DNA from 2 places in the Mediterraneibacter sp. 210702-DFI.5.30 genome. Region 2 is predicted to be linked to the other one. Evidence: predicted binding sites of a transcription regulator. Region 2 holds the regulator's gene; the other holds the start of a gene.
The links. The regulator Rex, encoded in region 2, represses fermentation and respiration genes when NADH is low (regulators of the CRP and FNR family bind a similar motif). The targets are predictions, from matches to a motif close to ATTGTTAANTANTTAACAAT.
Positions count from the first base shown of each region.

Region 1: LI126_RS03875 (glycerol dehydrogenase) is a predicted target of Rex. The motif match lies at 3,502-3,521, and genes of this name have one in related genera.

Region 1 covers NZ_JAJCME010000003.1:42,424-50,695, forward strand. Annotated here, with positions in the region: gene queF (preQ(1) synthase) at 1-299, opposite strand, end outside; gene queC (7-cyano-7-deazaguanine synthase QueC) at 311-994, opposite strand; gene queE (putative 7-carboxy-7-deazaguanine synthase QueE) at 1,016-1,666, opposite strand; gene queD (6-carboxytetrahydropterin synthase QueD) at 1,667-2,089, opposite strand; gene LI126_RS03875 (glycerol dehydrogenase) at 2,375-3,472, opposite strand; gene LI126_RS03880 (hypothetical protein) at 3,644-4,186, opposite strand; gene bilR (bilirubin reductase, long form) at 4,328-6,334, opposite strand; gene LI126_RS03890 (NAD(P)/FAD-dependent oxidoreductase) at 6,437-8,272, opposite strand, start outside.
Region 2 covers NZ_JAJCME010000006.1:192,761-201,032, reverse strand. Annotated here, with positions in the region: gene scpB (SMC-Scp complex subunit ScpB) at 1-438, shown strand, start outside; gene LI126_RS08635 (D-alanyl-D-alanine carboxypeptidase family protein) at 519-1,877, shown strand; gene LI126_RS08630 (2-isopropylmalate synthase) at 1,976-3,964, shown strand; gene abc-f (ribosomal protection-like ABC-F family protein) at 4,069-6,009, opposite strand; gene LI126_RS08620 (redox-sensing transcriptional repressor Rex) at 6,175-6,810, shown strand; gene LI126_RS08615 (NAD(P)H-hydrate dehydratase) at 6,921-8,272, shown strand, end outside.

The DNA.
Region 1 (8,272 bases), on a different contig from region 2:
ATAATTATATTGATCACATCTTCATGAAAATCTCCATGATTTCGGAATGAGAACAAATACAATTTCAAGGATTTACTCTCCACAAGACGTTCGTCCGGAACATAGGAAATCGTGATCGTTGCAAAATCTGGCTGTCCGGTGATTGGGCACAGACTTGTGAATTCCGGGCAATTGAACTTGACGAAGTAATCGTTTTCAGGATGTTTATTCTGAAATGCCTCCAATACAGACGGATCATAATCCATACGGTATTCTGTTTGCTGATTTCCCAATAATGTTAAATTTTCTTTTTCTCTCATTGCTTCCTCCTCTATCTCAACGCAGGGTCTTCTACGTGATTCGCCTGAAATGCTGCTGCGCGATCAATGCATGTTCCGCATTTTCCACAAGGCTTCTCTCCCCCTTCGTAACAGGACCATGTCAACTCATACGGAACTCCCAGTTCTAATCCAATCCGTACTACTTCGGCTTTGGATACATTTACAAAAGGAGCCTCTATTTTCAGCTGATGTCCGGAGCCTTCCCAGATTGCTTCATTCATCGCCTGATTGAATACCGGTGAGCAATCCGGATAAGCAAAACCGGCAGAATCATCTGCATGAGCTCCATAATAAATCACTCCACATTCCTTACTCAGTGCGATACTTGCTGCCGAAGAAAGAAATAACCCATTTCGGAACGGTACATATGTGCTTACAGGCTTATCGCCATTTGTTTTTGAAATCTGCTCTGCGTAACTCTCCTCCGGAATTTCTTCCGTGGACTGTTGAAGCAGTGAACAATTGCTATATTGAAATATCTTGCTTAAATCCAGGAACAGATGCTCCACGCCATAATATTCGGCAACTGCTATTGCAGCCCTGATTTCTTTATCGTGCTTCTGTCCATAGGAAACCGAGAGTGCAATCACCTGCTCTTTCCCGTACTTTTTGATTGCCAGTCCTAATGCCGTTGTTGAATCAATTCCTCCACTAAAGAGAACTAATGCTTTCATCTCTATCACCTCACTACTTATTTATACGCCCCGTTCATTTGGATCCCAGATTACTTTATGCATCTGAATCTGCAGACGCACACCATTCAACCGATGTTTCAGCATAAATTCTACAATCTGCACTGGTTCTATGGATCCAAAAACAGGACTAAGATACACATGACACCTGTTTGTCAGATTATAAATCTGAATCACGTCCAGTGCTTTTAACAGATCTTTCTGGCTGCCACATACAAACTTTACAGTATCATCCTTTCCAAGCAGTTCCATGTTCTCTGGTATCATATATTCTTCGCACCCACTTGACGGTAACTTATAATCCATTGTAAATACCGGTCGTTCTTCACAAAATGCAGATAAATCAACTGCGCCATTTGTCTCAATTTCGACCTGTAAACCGGCTTGTAAAAGAAGGTGGATCAATTCTCTGATGTCTTTTTGCAGTAACGGTTCTCCACCTGTAAGTGTCACATTGTGAATTCCGGTTCCTAAAACATAATTTAAAATCTCTTCCGGGGTTTCCTCTTCATATGGGCAATCCGGTTCATTGGCCCACATAGTATCACAATAGCTACAACGCAGGTTGCACCCTTTGAAACGAACAAAGACTGCCAATTCTCCCGCCCGTGTGCCTTCCCCATTAATACTGGTGAATTTTTCTACTACTTTCATCTACTCTTCCTCATAAACCGCACAATTATTCGGTGTCTCATATACTTCCACACAATGAACCTCATATCCCAATTCCGTTAATTCCTTGTAGAAATAATATGCGAAATTCTCTGCCGTAGGACGAAAAGAAACTTTCTCCAGATGAAAGTCCTCATTCTGAAGTGCAGCTACTGTTTCTGCTTTCAGTGATCCTGTCTCGTAAATCAGACTATGATCAAAGGAATCGCAAAGTTTTTTCAGATCCTTTTTCAGATTACCAAAGTCCACTACCATTCCTCGTGTCTGTCCTTCTTGCTCCAGCTCCTGACTTTTGATTTTTGCAACAACATTCCAACGATGTCCGTGGATATTTCTGCATTTTCCTTCGTATTTCCATAAAAAATGCGCTGCGTCAAAACTGGCTTTTGTTTGCAAATAATACATATTTCAACTCTCCTGTATTTGAAATGTATGTACCTTTTAAGAGCTGTGTATCCTAAGCGGAGCGTTTTATATATATGGAAAATATTTCCTGAATATAAAAAGCTCTGCGTACTTCTTTGCACGCAGAGCCTAGAATCTTCTTAACTAGCCCTGGTTTTGTTTTTCGACAGGAAGGTACAAATGAACTGTCGGCTGTTTTTCACAGCATGAAAATTATACCACAGAAAATCAGTTTGTCAAATTGGTTTTTCTATTTTAACGAAATGGTGTCCTATTTCCTATATTCTATTCTCCCAGGAAATATCTTCCGTAAGCATCTGCTGCTTTAATTGCTGCGCATACAGTCTCAGGTGTCACCTCAAATGGCATGTTATGAAGTGTATCATTCTCTGCACAGGCTGCTGTCGCAACTGCCATAAGCTTCTCGTCTGTCACTTCTGTAATACCAAGTTCTTTTAATGTAACAGGAAGTCCCAGTTCAATGCACCAATCTATAATGTCTTCCAGTTCTTCTGCCGGAATGTCTTCCAGAACAAGCTGTGTGATTGTTCCAAATGCAACTTTCTCTCCATGATACATATGATGACACTCGTCCAAAACTGTGAATCCATTATGGATTGCATGTGCTCCTGCAAGACCGCCACTCTCAAATCCGATTCCACTAAGCAATGTATTAGCTTCAATTACCTTCTCAACAGCTTTTGTGCAGGCTCCTGCTTCCAGAGCAAGTTTTGCCTTCACACCTTCATTCATCAATGTATCAAAGCACAGTTTTGCGAGTGACATCGCTGCCATAGTAACATTTCCACCAGCACAAGTTGTTGCTTCGCTAGCCTGACAGGCTCTTGCTTCAAAATAAGTTGCAAGTGCATCACCCATTCCGGAAACTGTCAGTCTGACTGGTGATTTTGCAATGATTTCTGTGTCCATCAGAACCATGTTTGGATTAGCTGGGAGGAATAAGTATTCTTCGAATACGCCTTCATCAGTATAAATAACAGAAAGTGCACTGCATGGCGCATCTGTAGATGCAATTGTCGGACAGATCAGTACCGGCACTTCTTTGTAATAAGCAACTGCTTTCGCAGTATCAAGGATCTTTCCTCCGCCAATACCAATAACAACATCACAGCCCTTTTCATTCATAACGGCTACCAAACGATTAATTTCTGTCTTGCTACATTCTCTGTTGAAATACTCATACACTGGTTCAATATCATATCCTTCAAATCCAACTTTGAGAACGTCTTCAATACGTTTATACCCCGACTCTGTGATCAGTACAAGTGCTTTTTTACCATACTTCTGAGCATATTCACCCAGCTTTTTCATCTCACCTGCACCTTGAACATATTTGCTTGGACTACATAAAATATTTGCCATTTTTGTCTGCCTCCTAAACTCCTTATTTGTATGTTATTAAATTAACAATCTAAAGATATTGTAGTCCTTCTCAGCAAAAGTGTCAATAAAATCCAATTGAATTTTCTGTAAGAAATCGGCTATATAATCACTACTCACAGCTGTCTGTATCAAACAACCCTTTTATTCATCTCAACGTGCAAACACCCCTGCTAAAAATCCCCTCTTCTTCACCTGCTGGACTTCTGCCCCACTTCTCATAATCAGCGCAAACATTCCCATATTGCGAAGATCCTGCCGCAGGTTCACTGCCTGTTCTTCTGCCAAACCATCTTTTACTAAGAATGGCGTATCATTCAGGCTCACATTCTTCGGGAAATCATATTTTCTCGCGATGCTTACAAACTCTGACCTCTTTCCGATGTAATCAACCATACTTCCAAGCGCGATCACCTGTTTTGAAGGATACACCGATGGATCTACTTCATACACTTCTTTTTCATCACCGACTGGTTCAAACTTATATTTTGCTGTATAGAAATCCAGTGCCTCCTCAATATAAGAACACGCCTCTCCGTCAAGCTCTTCATACAAAACACACGGTAAACTCGCTACAATTCTTCTTGTTTCTGTTTTTTCCATTCCTGTTAAAATCTGCAGAAATTTAGCAACTTCCAATTCTTTTCCGTTACAATCAATTAATGTTACTTTATAAAATAGTTCTTTGTTTATCATAGCCTTGCTCCATTTTCATTTTTTATAACAAAAATTTTATTTTATTATAACTGAAACAGGGTGATACTGTCTACAGATTTTCTGTTTACAGCACCACCCTGTATTTTACTTATTTTCTCACTGAATAAAATTTAAAAATTCTCAGATTTCATTTCCAGCCTGATATCCGCTGCGGATTGCTGCTGAGATATCTGCTGTTCTCTCACCGCTACAGTCTCCAACATATACAAATGGAACTGTCAGCTTACTGTCGTCGAAGAGATTCTTCTTAGACCCAAGTGCATTCACAATTGTATCAGCTTCAATTGTAACCTCTGACTCGTCTTTTGTATTCACAGCATGAATCACATTATTCTCGATGGAATTCACTCTTGTATTCACATACTCTTTTACATCGTGTTCTTCAAAGTCTTTTTTGATCAGTGGCATTACTGTCTCGGATTCTCCTGTTGCAATCTGATCCAGCATCTCGACAATGCTTACTTTGAGACCTTTCTGTGCAAGGAATTCTGCTGTTTCAGTTCCAACTAATCCTCCGCCAAGTACTGCACATGCTCCACTCACTTCGCATCCTGCAAGAACATCCCAGGCAGAAACAACATTGCTGTCTGTAACAGACATTGGAAGATCCATGTTATGCGCACCGATGGCAAGAATTACATGATCAAACTTATTCAGCTCTTCACAATCTGCTTCTGTATTTAATTTCACATCTACAGAAAGTTCTGGTAGAATCTTCTCATAATATTCAATAGATCTTAAAATCTCGCTCTTTCTTGGCGGAACTGCTGCCAAATGAATCTGTCCACCAATCTTATCTGATTTCTCAAATACGGTTACTTCATGTCCACGTTTTGCTGCAACTCTTGCTGCCTCAAGTCCGGCGATTCCTGCACCTACAACTGCAACCTTTTTCTTCTCGTCTGCAGGTTTGATAAATATAGTTCCTTCGTTTCCGTTCTCTGCATTTAATACGCAGGAAATGTATTTACGTCCCTGAATTGCATCTACGCATCCTTTATTACAGTTCAAGCATTCTCTGATGCACTCTCCGGATATAGCTTTATTGGCAATATCTGCATCTGCAAGCATGGAACGTCCATAAGCTACGATATCGGCATCTCCGTCTTCGAGGATCTTCTCTCCTGCTTCTAAGCTGACAACACGACCAACTGTTGCAACCGGAACTGATACCAGTTTTTTCACTTCTCTGGCTACCGGAAGTGTCCAGTTATACGGAACATCTCCCATCGGCGGGATTGTATCTCCCATGTTTCCTGTATGGTTCGCCTGAGCAACCTGAATCATATCGATTCCAGCCTCATCAAGCATCTTTGCAAACCGGATTCCTTCTTCTGCCTCAAGTCCGCCTTTTCCACGAAGTGATCCATCAGGATTTACTGTAATGATTGGCAGTTTATACTCAATCATAAGATCCGGTGCAGCTTCTTTGATTGCTGCTACTACTTCGAGTGCATATCTTGTACGGTTCTCAAGACTTCCTCCATACTGATCTTCTCTATGGTTCAGAATTTTTGAACAAAGGGAACCAAGAAGACGATCTCCATGTACTTCAATCGCATCGATTCCTGCTTTCTGCGCCTTTGCTGCACATGCAGCGATACTGTTTTTAATATCTTCTAACTGCTCAACCGTTGCCTCTGTTACAAAATGCTGCATATCATGATGAAGTTTTGCATAAGCGCCTTTCGTAAGTCTGTCGCATTCTTCCATCTGTTTCTTTGCTTCTTCTGCGTTTCCCTCTGCCTGTGCTTTTGCCGCAGCCTGTCTTGCAATACCTGCCTCCATGATCATGCGTCCAACTCCAGGAACATCATACTCCGGATGGAATAACTGAAGTGCAAGCTTACAATCATACTTATGTAATGTATCTGCCAGATTTTTATATACTGGAATCTGACTGTCATCATAAAGCTTTGGTGTCGGTGAAGCTGTTCTTACAGGAGCTACATCTCCGATAACAACATATGCTGCTCCACCTTTCGCAAGTCTTTCATAGAAATTCAGACTTCTCTCCCCAATCGATCCGTCTCTTTCTTCATAACCTGTTGTGAGCGGTGGAAACATGATTCTGTTTTTAAAAGTAAGATCTCCAACTTTAATTGGTTCTGATAATTTATTCCCCATCTTTTTTCTCCGTTCTGCTTTATTTTTAATGTCTTTCAAATTAACATACTTGAGACTTCATGCATAATTTTTGTCAGCATTTGCTGACATCTCTTTTAGCAATTATAATTCTTCTGCCAGTTTATGTCCTGCAGCAATTGCATCTTTCAGAGTTCCGACTTTATCACAGTCTCCGATAAAATGAACTCTCTCTTCTGTAGTCTCTACCTTGTTCGGTGCATAACCGACTGCAAAGATCAGTGTATCCGCATCTGTGATATGATATTCCTGTCCGTCTTTCTCATAAGTGATCGTAGTCTCATCAACCTTCGTCACCTGACTGTTCAGTTCAATCTTCACACCTTTTCTCTTGAGTCTCATTGTCAGCTGACTCTTAGCTGCTCCGCCTTCACCCGGCATCAGTGATGGCGTCATCTCGATCACTGTAATGTCACGGTTTGCAGGGAACATGTCATCAATCAGTGGTGCAAGATAATCTGCTGTCTCACATCCGACCGATCCGCCTCCAAGAATAACAATCTTTCTTCCCGGATATTTTCTTCCTGCAAGTACATCATCTGCTGTCATTGTCTGCTTAAATACTTTGAATGGAGGGATTTCCTTCGGAACTGCTCCTGTAGAACAGACAACCTCATAATCCTTAAATTCTCCCGCAAGCATTTCCGGTGTTACTTCGCAGTTCATACGAACTTCAATTCCTTCGTTTTTCAGACGACGTGCCATGAATTTGATTACTTTACAAAGTTCCTGCTTGGCGATTGGAACTGCTGCAAGTCTTAAGAGTCCTCCGAACTCACCACTCTTTTCGCAAAGAACAACCTCATGTCCGCGTTTCTTGGCAACATAAGCCGCTTCCATTCCTGCCGGACCTGCACCGATCACAAGAACTTTCTTCTTCTCGTCTGCTTCTTTGATCTCGTCAGACTCTACAGATGGATTCACTGTACAGCTGATCGGATTACCAAACATGATTCCTGTCAGGCAACGTCCACATCCGATACATGGACGGATATCATCTGTTTTTCCTTCTGCAGCTTTATTAACAAATTCACTGTCACACAGGTTCGGACGACCAATCATACAGATATCTGTCTTTCCGTTTGCGATAAGTTCTTCCGCTACCCATGGTTCATTGATTCTTGCAACTGTAGATACCGGAATATTCACATGCTTTCTGATCTCCTCACTTGCGTGTGCATGCGGTGCCGGTGATGTACCAGGTGCAGGCATGGAACTTCCTCTCTTGATCGTATTTCCTCCGGAAACATGGATGAAATCAACACCTGTTTTCTCAAGCTGTTTGGATACATAGATCATGTCGTTCAGTGTCAGACCACCTTCACTGTACTCATCTCCTGAAATACGAACATCAATAATGAAATCATCACCACAAAGTTCACGGATCTTTGCAATTACTTCAAGTGTCAGTCTGAGACGTCCGTTAATGTCTCCGCCGTACTCATCTGTTCTCTTATTATAAAGTGGTGTGAGGAATCCACCGAGCAGTCCATGCGCATGTGCACACTGGATCTCGACTCCGTCTCCGCCTGCGATCTGGAAACGGCGTGCAGCCTCTCCAAACTGCTGAACAAGTACATGCAGTTCTTCTACTGTTACTGCTCTCGGTGCTGACTTCGCATAATAAGGACCGACATTGGACGGTGCGATCAGCTGAGGCGTTCCCGGAATTGGAAATGCCATATAAGCCGGATGAAATAGCTGTGCTAAGATCTTCGTATCATACTGATGCACTGCATCTACCAGTTTCTTCCATCCCGGAATATAAGAGTCATCATAGATTGACATATCTCCCGGCAAGTATGTATATACCGGCTCTACTGTCGTAACTTCTGTAACGATCAGTCCAACTCCGCCCTTCGCTCTGGCTGAATAATGCTCAACCAACGCATCTGTCACATAGCCTTTATCTGCCATGTT
Region 2 (8,272 bases):
ATGAAGAAATACGAATCAAAGAACAGAGGAATCCGCATCATTGAACTGGACAAGTCTTATCAGATGTGTACAAAGAAGGAAATGTATGACTATCTGATCCGTGTAGCAAAGCAGCCAAAGAAATATACTCTGACGGACGTTCTTCTTGAGACACTGTCAATCATTGCATACAAACAGCCGATCACTAAGATAGAGGTAGAGAAGATCCGTGGAGTAAAGTCTGATCACGCAGTAAATAAACTTGTGGAATATGGTCTGGTAGAAGAAGTCGGAAGACTTGATGCACCTGGAAAACCAATTCTTTTCGGCACGACGGAAGAATTCTTAAGAAGATTCAGTGTACCGTCGATTGATGATCTTCCGTCATTGAATCCGGAGCAGCTGGAACATTTCAAAGAAGAAGCAGAGGATGAGGCAAAGATCCGTATGGACATTTGATTTTTGAATTCTACAACTTGCATTGGAATCATAAAATTAAAAGAAGAATGGAGCTTCCAATATAAACAGGAAATCAATTGATGATAGAATTTAAAAAGTGGTATTTCAGAATCTATTTATTCTTTGTTCGCATACTGATTGTCAGCATGATCATTGGAATTTCTTTTCCGGTTCATGTTTTTGGAACTACATTTGATCATGCAGGACAAAACTGGAAGATAAATGTCAGTTCTAACGAACGTCAGGTAGTTCCAGATGAGCTAAAACAATTATACGCCCTGTCTACCGTCTTAATGGATGCAGACAGTGGGCGTATTTTATTTTCCAAAAATGGACAGGAAGAACGGGCAATGGCAAGTACAACAAAGATTATGACTTGTATTCTTGCATTAGAGAGCGGCATAATTGATTCAGAAAATCAGATTGTTACAGTAAGCGATCAGGCTGCTACGCAGCCAAAGGTACATCTTGGAATGGTTGCAGGAGAACGGTTCTATTTAAAAGATCTTCTTTATTCCTTAATGCTGGAGTCACATAATGACTCTGGGGTTGCAATTGCAGAAGCTGTTGCCGGAAGTGTAGAGAAATTCGCAGATCTGATGAACCAAAAAGCGCGGACGATCGGCTGTTATTCTACTTATTTTATCACACCGAATGGATTGGATGCAGCAGATTCAAATGGAATCCATCACACTACAGCAGAAGATCTTGCAAGGATCATGCGTTATTGTATTATGAATTCTAAGAAACAGGAAGAATTTCTTACGATCACGCGTACCGAAACCTATCAGTTTCAAGATGTTGAAGGAAAACGGTCGTTCAGCTGTTATAATCATAATGCATTCTTAAATATGATGGACGGCGCTCTTTCCGGAAAAACAGGATTTACTTCAGATGCCGGATATTGTTATGTCGGTGCGTTGCGTAGAGATGAGCGGACATTTATTGTTGCACTTCTTGCCTGTGGATGGCCAAATAATAAGAGTTATAAATGGTCCGATATGAGAACTCTTATGACTTATGCTTTAGATCATTATCAATATAAGACATTTGAAATTGAATTACCTGTCCGGCAGATATTTATAAATAATGGGATAAAGGCACGTTCAGATACGATAGATTATCCCGGTAAAAACGGAACCAAAATTCCTCTTACTGCAAATCTGAGACCGCTCTCTTTCCTATTGAAAGAAGATGAAACGATTTCTGTTGACTATGAGATTCCTGATCAATTGGATGCTCCTGTAAAGAAAGGAATGCAAGTCGGCAGGATTCGCTGCACGTTAAATGACAAATTGATCCGTGAATATCCCGTCTATACAACACAGAATGCAGAAAAGAGAACCTTCAAAAAATGTGTGGAATATATTTTCCACCTGTTTTCTATACAAAATTCGTACCAAAAAGCAGAAAATATTAAGAAAGATCAAGTGAGGTGATTAAAATAGTCACTACAATCTAAGACTTTCCTGTGCTAATATAAACGAGTGTTAAAAAACAACAACTAAATTGATTAAATATAAGAGAGGTACACATTATGGAAAACTGGAGGAAATACGAAAAGACTTACTTTATGCCACCTGAGCCATGTTATGACTGGGTAAAGAAAGATTCAATTGACAAAGCACCAATCTGGTGCAGTGTTGACTTGAGAGATGGTAACCAGGCACTGATCGAGCCGATGAGTCTGGATGAAAAGTTGGAATTCTTCCAGTTGCTTGTGGATGTAGGATTCAAGATGATCGAAGTTGGATTCCCGGCTGCGTCTGAGACGGAATATCAGTTTTTAAGAACATTGATCGAGCAGAACATGATTCCGGATGACGTTACGATCCAGGTTCTGACACAGGCAAGAGAGCATATTATCAGAAAAACATTTGACGCTGTCAAAGGTGCTCCACATGCTATTATCCATGTATATAATTCAACATCTGTTGCACAAAGAGAACAGGTATTTAAGAAAGATAAAGAGCAGGTAAAACAGATTGCAATTGACGGTGCAAAGCTTTTGAAAGAGTTAGCAGAAGAAACAGATGGAAACTTTACATTCCAGTACAGTCCGGAAAGTTTTCAGGGAACAGAAGTTGACTATGCATTAGAAGTCTGCAACGCAGTCCTTGAGATCTGGCAGCCAACAGCTGATAACAAAGCGATCATCAACCTGCCTACAACAGTGGAAAATGCTATGCCTCATGTATTCGCAAGTCAGGTAGAGTATTTTAACAAGCATCTGCGCGACAGAGAGAATGTAATTCTTTCTCTGCATCCGCACAATGACAGAGGATCAGGAGTTTCAGATGCTGAGCTTGGAATCCTTGCCGGTGCTGATAAAATCGAAGGAACATTGTTCGGAAACGGAGAAAGAACAGGTAACGTAGATATTATTACACTTGCAATGAATATGTTTTCTCAGGGTGTGAATCCGGAACTTGATTTCTCTAATATGAGTGACATTTGTGAAATCTATGAACGCGTGACAAGAATGAAAGTTTCTCCGCGCCAGCCATATGCAGGAGATCTTGTATTTACAGCATTCTCCGGTTCACATCAGGATGCGATCGCGAAAGGTATGACCTGGAGAGAGGAGCATGACTGTCAGACATGGACTGTTCCATATCTCCCGATCGATCCACAGGATGTTGGCAGAAGATACGATTCCGATGTAATTCGTATTAACAGCCAGTCAGGAAAGGGTGGCGTAAACTATATCCTGAAGCAGAGCTTTGGAATCAGCTTACCGGAAAAGATGAGAGAAGAAGTCGGATATCTTGTAAAAGATGTTTCCGACAAGGCTCACGAAGAACTTACACCAGACAATGTATATCATATCTTTGAAGACCATTACATCAATGCGAAACCAATTTTCAGTGTTGATGAATGCCACTTTAAACAAGAAGATGGAATTGTCGCAGAAGCAACGATTCACCACAATGGAAGCAACCGCAAGATCACAGGTGTTGGAAACGGACGTCTGGATGCTGTCAGCAATGCGATCAAGCATTATTTTGATATCGAATTTGAACTTGCATTTTACGAGGAGCATTCTTTGACAAAAGGATCTTCTTCCAGAGCTGTTGCTTATGTCGGTGTTATTTCCAACAAGAAGCGTTACTGGGGTGTCGGAGTTGATGCCGATATTATCAAAGCATCTATTGAAGCACTCGTTGTTGCAGTGAATAAATTGGATAGCGTACAGAGATCCCAGACATGCAAGGATGAAAGATTATTAGATATTACAAATTATATTTACGCAAATTATAAAGAAGTTACATTGGACGATCTTGCTGAGAAGTTCTTCCTTTCAAAACCATATTTGTCAAAATATATTAAAGAAAAATCAGGAATGACATTCGGAGATATTCTGAAAGAAATCCGTATGAAAAAGGCAAGAGCAATGCTTAAGAGCAGCAGTGCAACTGTAGAAAGTATTGCAGAATCTGTGGGATATCAGAATGTAGAGCATTTTAACAGAACATTTAAAAAACTGTATAATATCACACCGGTACAGTATAGAAACAAACCTTGATCCCAATTCGAGTTTGACTAAATTTGAAAATGTAATCTTAAAACAAATCGCCTGACAGTTACCATAAATAGTAGCTGTCAGGCGATTACTGTTATGCAGATTCATTATTCTGCTAATTCTTCCCACAATTCATACAATTCTTCTAATCTTGCTTCATTTGCAGCGCGTTCTGTTGAAAGTTTCTGGCACTCAATAGAGTTCGAATAAACTTCCTCTTTCGTCAGTTCCTCGTCAATCTCTGTGTTGCGATCTTCAAGTTTTGCAATTTCTTCCTCTGTTTTCTTCAACTCATTTTTCCGTTTACGTTCACGTGCCTGCTGTTCCTTCTGTTCCTGCCAGCTTAATTTTGAATCCGAAGCAGGAGTGGATGCAGCAGAATTGCCTGAATTGGATACATTTTCTGCATTTGTTTCATTTCCAGAAGCATAAGCAAGTGTCAGTGCTTCTTTTTTCTCCAGATAATAATCGTAGTTTCCGATGTAATTAACAAATGTCTGATTCACCAGTTCAAGGATCCGGGAGGCGGTCTGATTGATAAAATAACGGTCATGGGATACATAAAGTATCGTTCCGCTGTAGTTATTTAATGCTTCTTCCAGAATTTCTTTGGAAGTAATATCCAGATGGTTGGTTGGCTCATCAAGGATTAGAAAATTTGCTTCCGAAAGCATAAGTTTGGCAAGTGATACGCGGCCTTTTTCTCCACCGCTTAACGTATGAATTTCTTTGAACACTTCATCTCCGGTAAACTGGAATGCAGCGAGTGTATTTCTGATCTGTGTATTGGTAAGATCAGGATAGTCATCAGAAATCTCATCAAAAATGGTCTTATCATCATGAAGTACGTGATGTTCCTGGTCGTAATAACCAATCGTCACTTTGGATCCAAGTGTGAATTCGCCCTGATCCGCTGCGATAACCTGATTAATGATCTTTAAAAGTGTTGTCTTTCCGGTTCCGTTATCACCAATCACAGCGACATGTTCGCCACGTTTGATTTCAAAACTGATATCACTGAAGAGAACCTGACTGTCAAATTGCTTTGAGAGATGTTCCACTGTAAGAACATCATTTCCGCTGATCTGCGATGGTTCCAGCGTAAAATGCATTTCTTTCGTACTGTCAACCGGTTTGTCCAATGGCGTAATCCTGTCAAGCATTTTCTCACGACTCTCTGCACGTTTGATTGATTTTTCACGATTGAAAGACTTTAATTTATCAATAACAGCCTGCTGATGTTTGATCTCACGCTGCTGATTCATGTATTCTTTCAGCTGTGCATCTCGGATCTGCTGTTTTTTCATTGCATAATCTTTATAATTTCCAAGGTACATGCGAACCTGTGCATTGTCAATCTCAACAACTTTTGTGACAACACGATTCAGGAAATAACGGTCATGGGAGACGATAAATACCGCTCCGGAATAATTGATCAGATATGTTTCCAGCCAGGCAATGGAATTCAGATCCAGGTGGTTTGTCGGCTCATCAAGCAGGAGGATATCCGGACTTGTAAGCAGTAATTTTCCGAGAGAAACACGGGTCTTCTGACCTCCTGAAAGTGTATCTGTCTGTTTATTAAAATCGTCTTCCGTAAACCCAAGTCCCTTTAATACACCTGTAATCTCACTTTCACAGGCATAACCGTTTCTTGCATCAAATTCAGACTGTAGACGATTGTAGGTCTCCAGGCGGCTCTGCAATTCCTCACCCTCCAGATGCTTCAGTTCATGTTCAATGGAACGAATCTGAGCTTCCATTGCAAAAATATCCGCCTTTGCACTTTTTACTTCCTCATAAATGGTATTTCCGGATTTTAAATCCTGACGCTGCGCAAGATAACCGAGTGTCTTTCCTTTCGCGAGAATAACATCTCCACCATCAAGAGGTTCTTCTCCGATGATCATCTTAAGGATTGTTGATTTCCCGGCGCCGTTCACACCGACAAGAGCAGCTTTCTCACGATCTTCAATATGAAAGGAGCCGTCTCGTACAATTTCGCGTTCCCCAAACGCTTTTTCTATATTGTGACATGCGAGTATCATATATTTTCACCTCGTTTTTTGACTTCTAACATTATCATTATATAGAAAAATGTCGAAAATACAAGGAAAATATATGGATTTTAAAGGTTTTTGCAAAACAAAAGTTTGACAGAACTTTAACTCTTTTATATAATAAAGAGTAGTTTAAGAGTGGAGGGCTAAAAATTGGAACAAAGAAAGATATCACGCGCAGTCATTTCCAGACTTCCGAGGTACTACAGATATCTGGGAGATCTGCTGGAGGCTGGCGTAGAGAGAATTTCATCCAGTGACTTGAGTAAGAAGATGCATGTAACGGCTTCACAGATACGTCAGGATCTGAATAATTTCGGTGGATTCGGCCAGCAGGGGTACGGATACAATGTGAAATATCTTTATACAGAGATTGGAAAGATCTTAGGATTGGATAGATGTCATAATTTTATTATCATTGGTGCCGGTAATTTAGGACAGGCACTGGCAAACTATGCTTCCTTCGAAAGAAGCGGATTTATTCTGAAAAGTCTTTTCGATGTGAATCCTCGACTGGAAGGCGTAACGATCAGGGGGATTCCTGTGCGTATGGTTGATGAACTGGAAGATTTTCTTAAGAATAATGACATTGAAATTGCTGCACTGACACTTCCAAAATCAAAAGCAATTGAAGTGGCTGATATTCTGGTAGATAACGGTGTGAAGGGAATTTGGAATTTTGCACATACAGACCTTTCCCTTCCAAAGGATGTGGTCGTTGAGAACGTACATTTATCTGACACACTGATGAAGTTATCTTACAACCTTTGTCAGCAGGATAAAGAATAGAATCTAGCAAAGCTGCAAGGATGCTGTGGGACCAACTGACAAAAGGAGGTTTCGCAGCATCTGTTCATGTTAAAAGGAATTAATAATGTTAGAAAGGTCAGGCGATAAGCATGAGATATCTTCCAAATGGGAAGCAGATGAGTGAAGCTGATGCACACACAATTCATGAAATTGGGATTCCATCCCTTGTACTTATGGAACGTGCAGCACTTCAGATTGTCGAGACAATGCATAAGAAAAATATTTCCACAGAAAAAAGTCTGATTGTTTGTGGAAGCGGCAACAATGGTGGCGACGGATTTGCAGTAGCAAGGCTCTTAACCGAACAGGGAAAGCATGCAGATGTACTATTTGCAGGGAAAGAAGCTTCTTTAAGTGAAGAATGTCGATGTCAGAAACAGATTGTAGAAAATATGGGGATTTCTGTATTCACAGAATTCCCGGATGAAGAATATACTGTAATAATTGATGCTGTATTTGGTGTTGGACTCTGCCGTGAAATCACAGAACATTATAAAGATGTGATTGACTGGATGAATCTTCAGGATGCAGAAAAAGTTGCTGTTGATATTCCATCCGGAATCTGTGCTGCAACAGGAAAGATTCTTGGGACAGCATTTCGAGCCGACCTTACAGTATGTATGGCATGTGTAAAATTAGGCTGTGAGCTTTTCCCTGGCAAGTCGTATGCAGGAGAGAGCATTCCGGTTGCGATTGGAATTGATCCGAAATATTTTTCGAATCGCCTGGATGTTTGTTATACCTTTGACAAAAATGATCTTGAAAAACTTCTTCCTTCGAGAATGATGAATTCGCACAAGGGAAGTTATGGAAAAGTTCTTATGATCACCGGAAGTCCCGGGATGGCTGGTGCTGCATTTCTTTCTGCCTGTGCTGCCTATACAGTTGGTGCCGGTCTAGTACAGATTTATACAGCAAGTGAAAACCGTCTGGCACTGCAGGAACTTCTTCCGGAGGCAATCATATCCTGCTATGATTCTTATGATGACAGTCAACTGTCTCATCTTCTTGACTGGGCTGATGTGGTTTGTATTGGCTGTGGACTTGGAATGGGACAGATTTCCGAAAAGATATTGAAAAATGTATTGAAAAATGTATCTTGTCCATGTGTCATAGATGCCGATGGACTTAATTTACTGAGCAGGAATATAGAGTTATTAAATCAATGTTGTGCACCTGTGATTTTAACTCCACATATGAAAGAAATGTCAAGGCTGACCGGATGGAGTATTGATACGATCATGGAAGATCGCTTCCAGGCACTTGATCAGATCATAAAACAATCCGGACCGGATACAAAATCATCCATAATCTGTGTGTTAAAAGACAGTCGTACTGTTGTCGCACAGACAAATCGGCAGAGATTTGTAAATCTCGCTGGTAATAACTCTATGGCAAAAGGTGGTTCCGGAGACGTTCTCGCCGGAACGATTGCAGGACT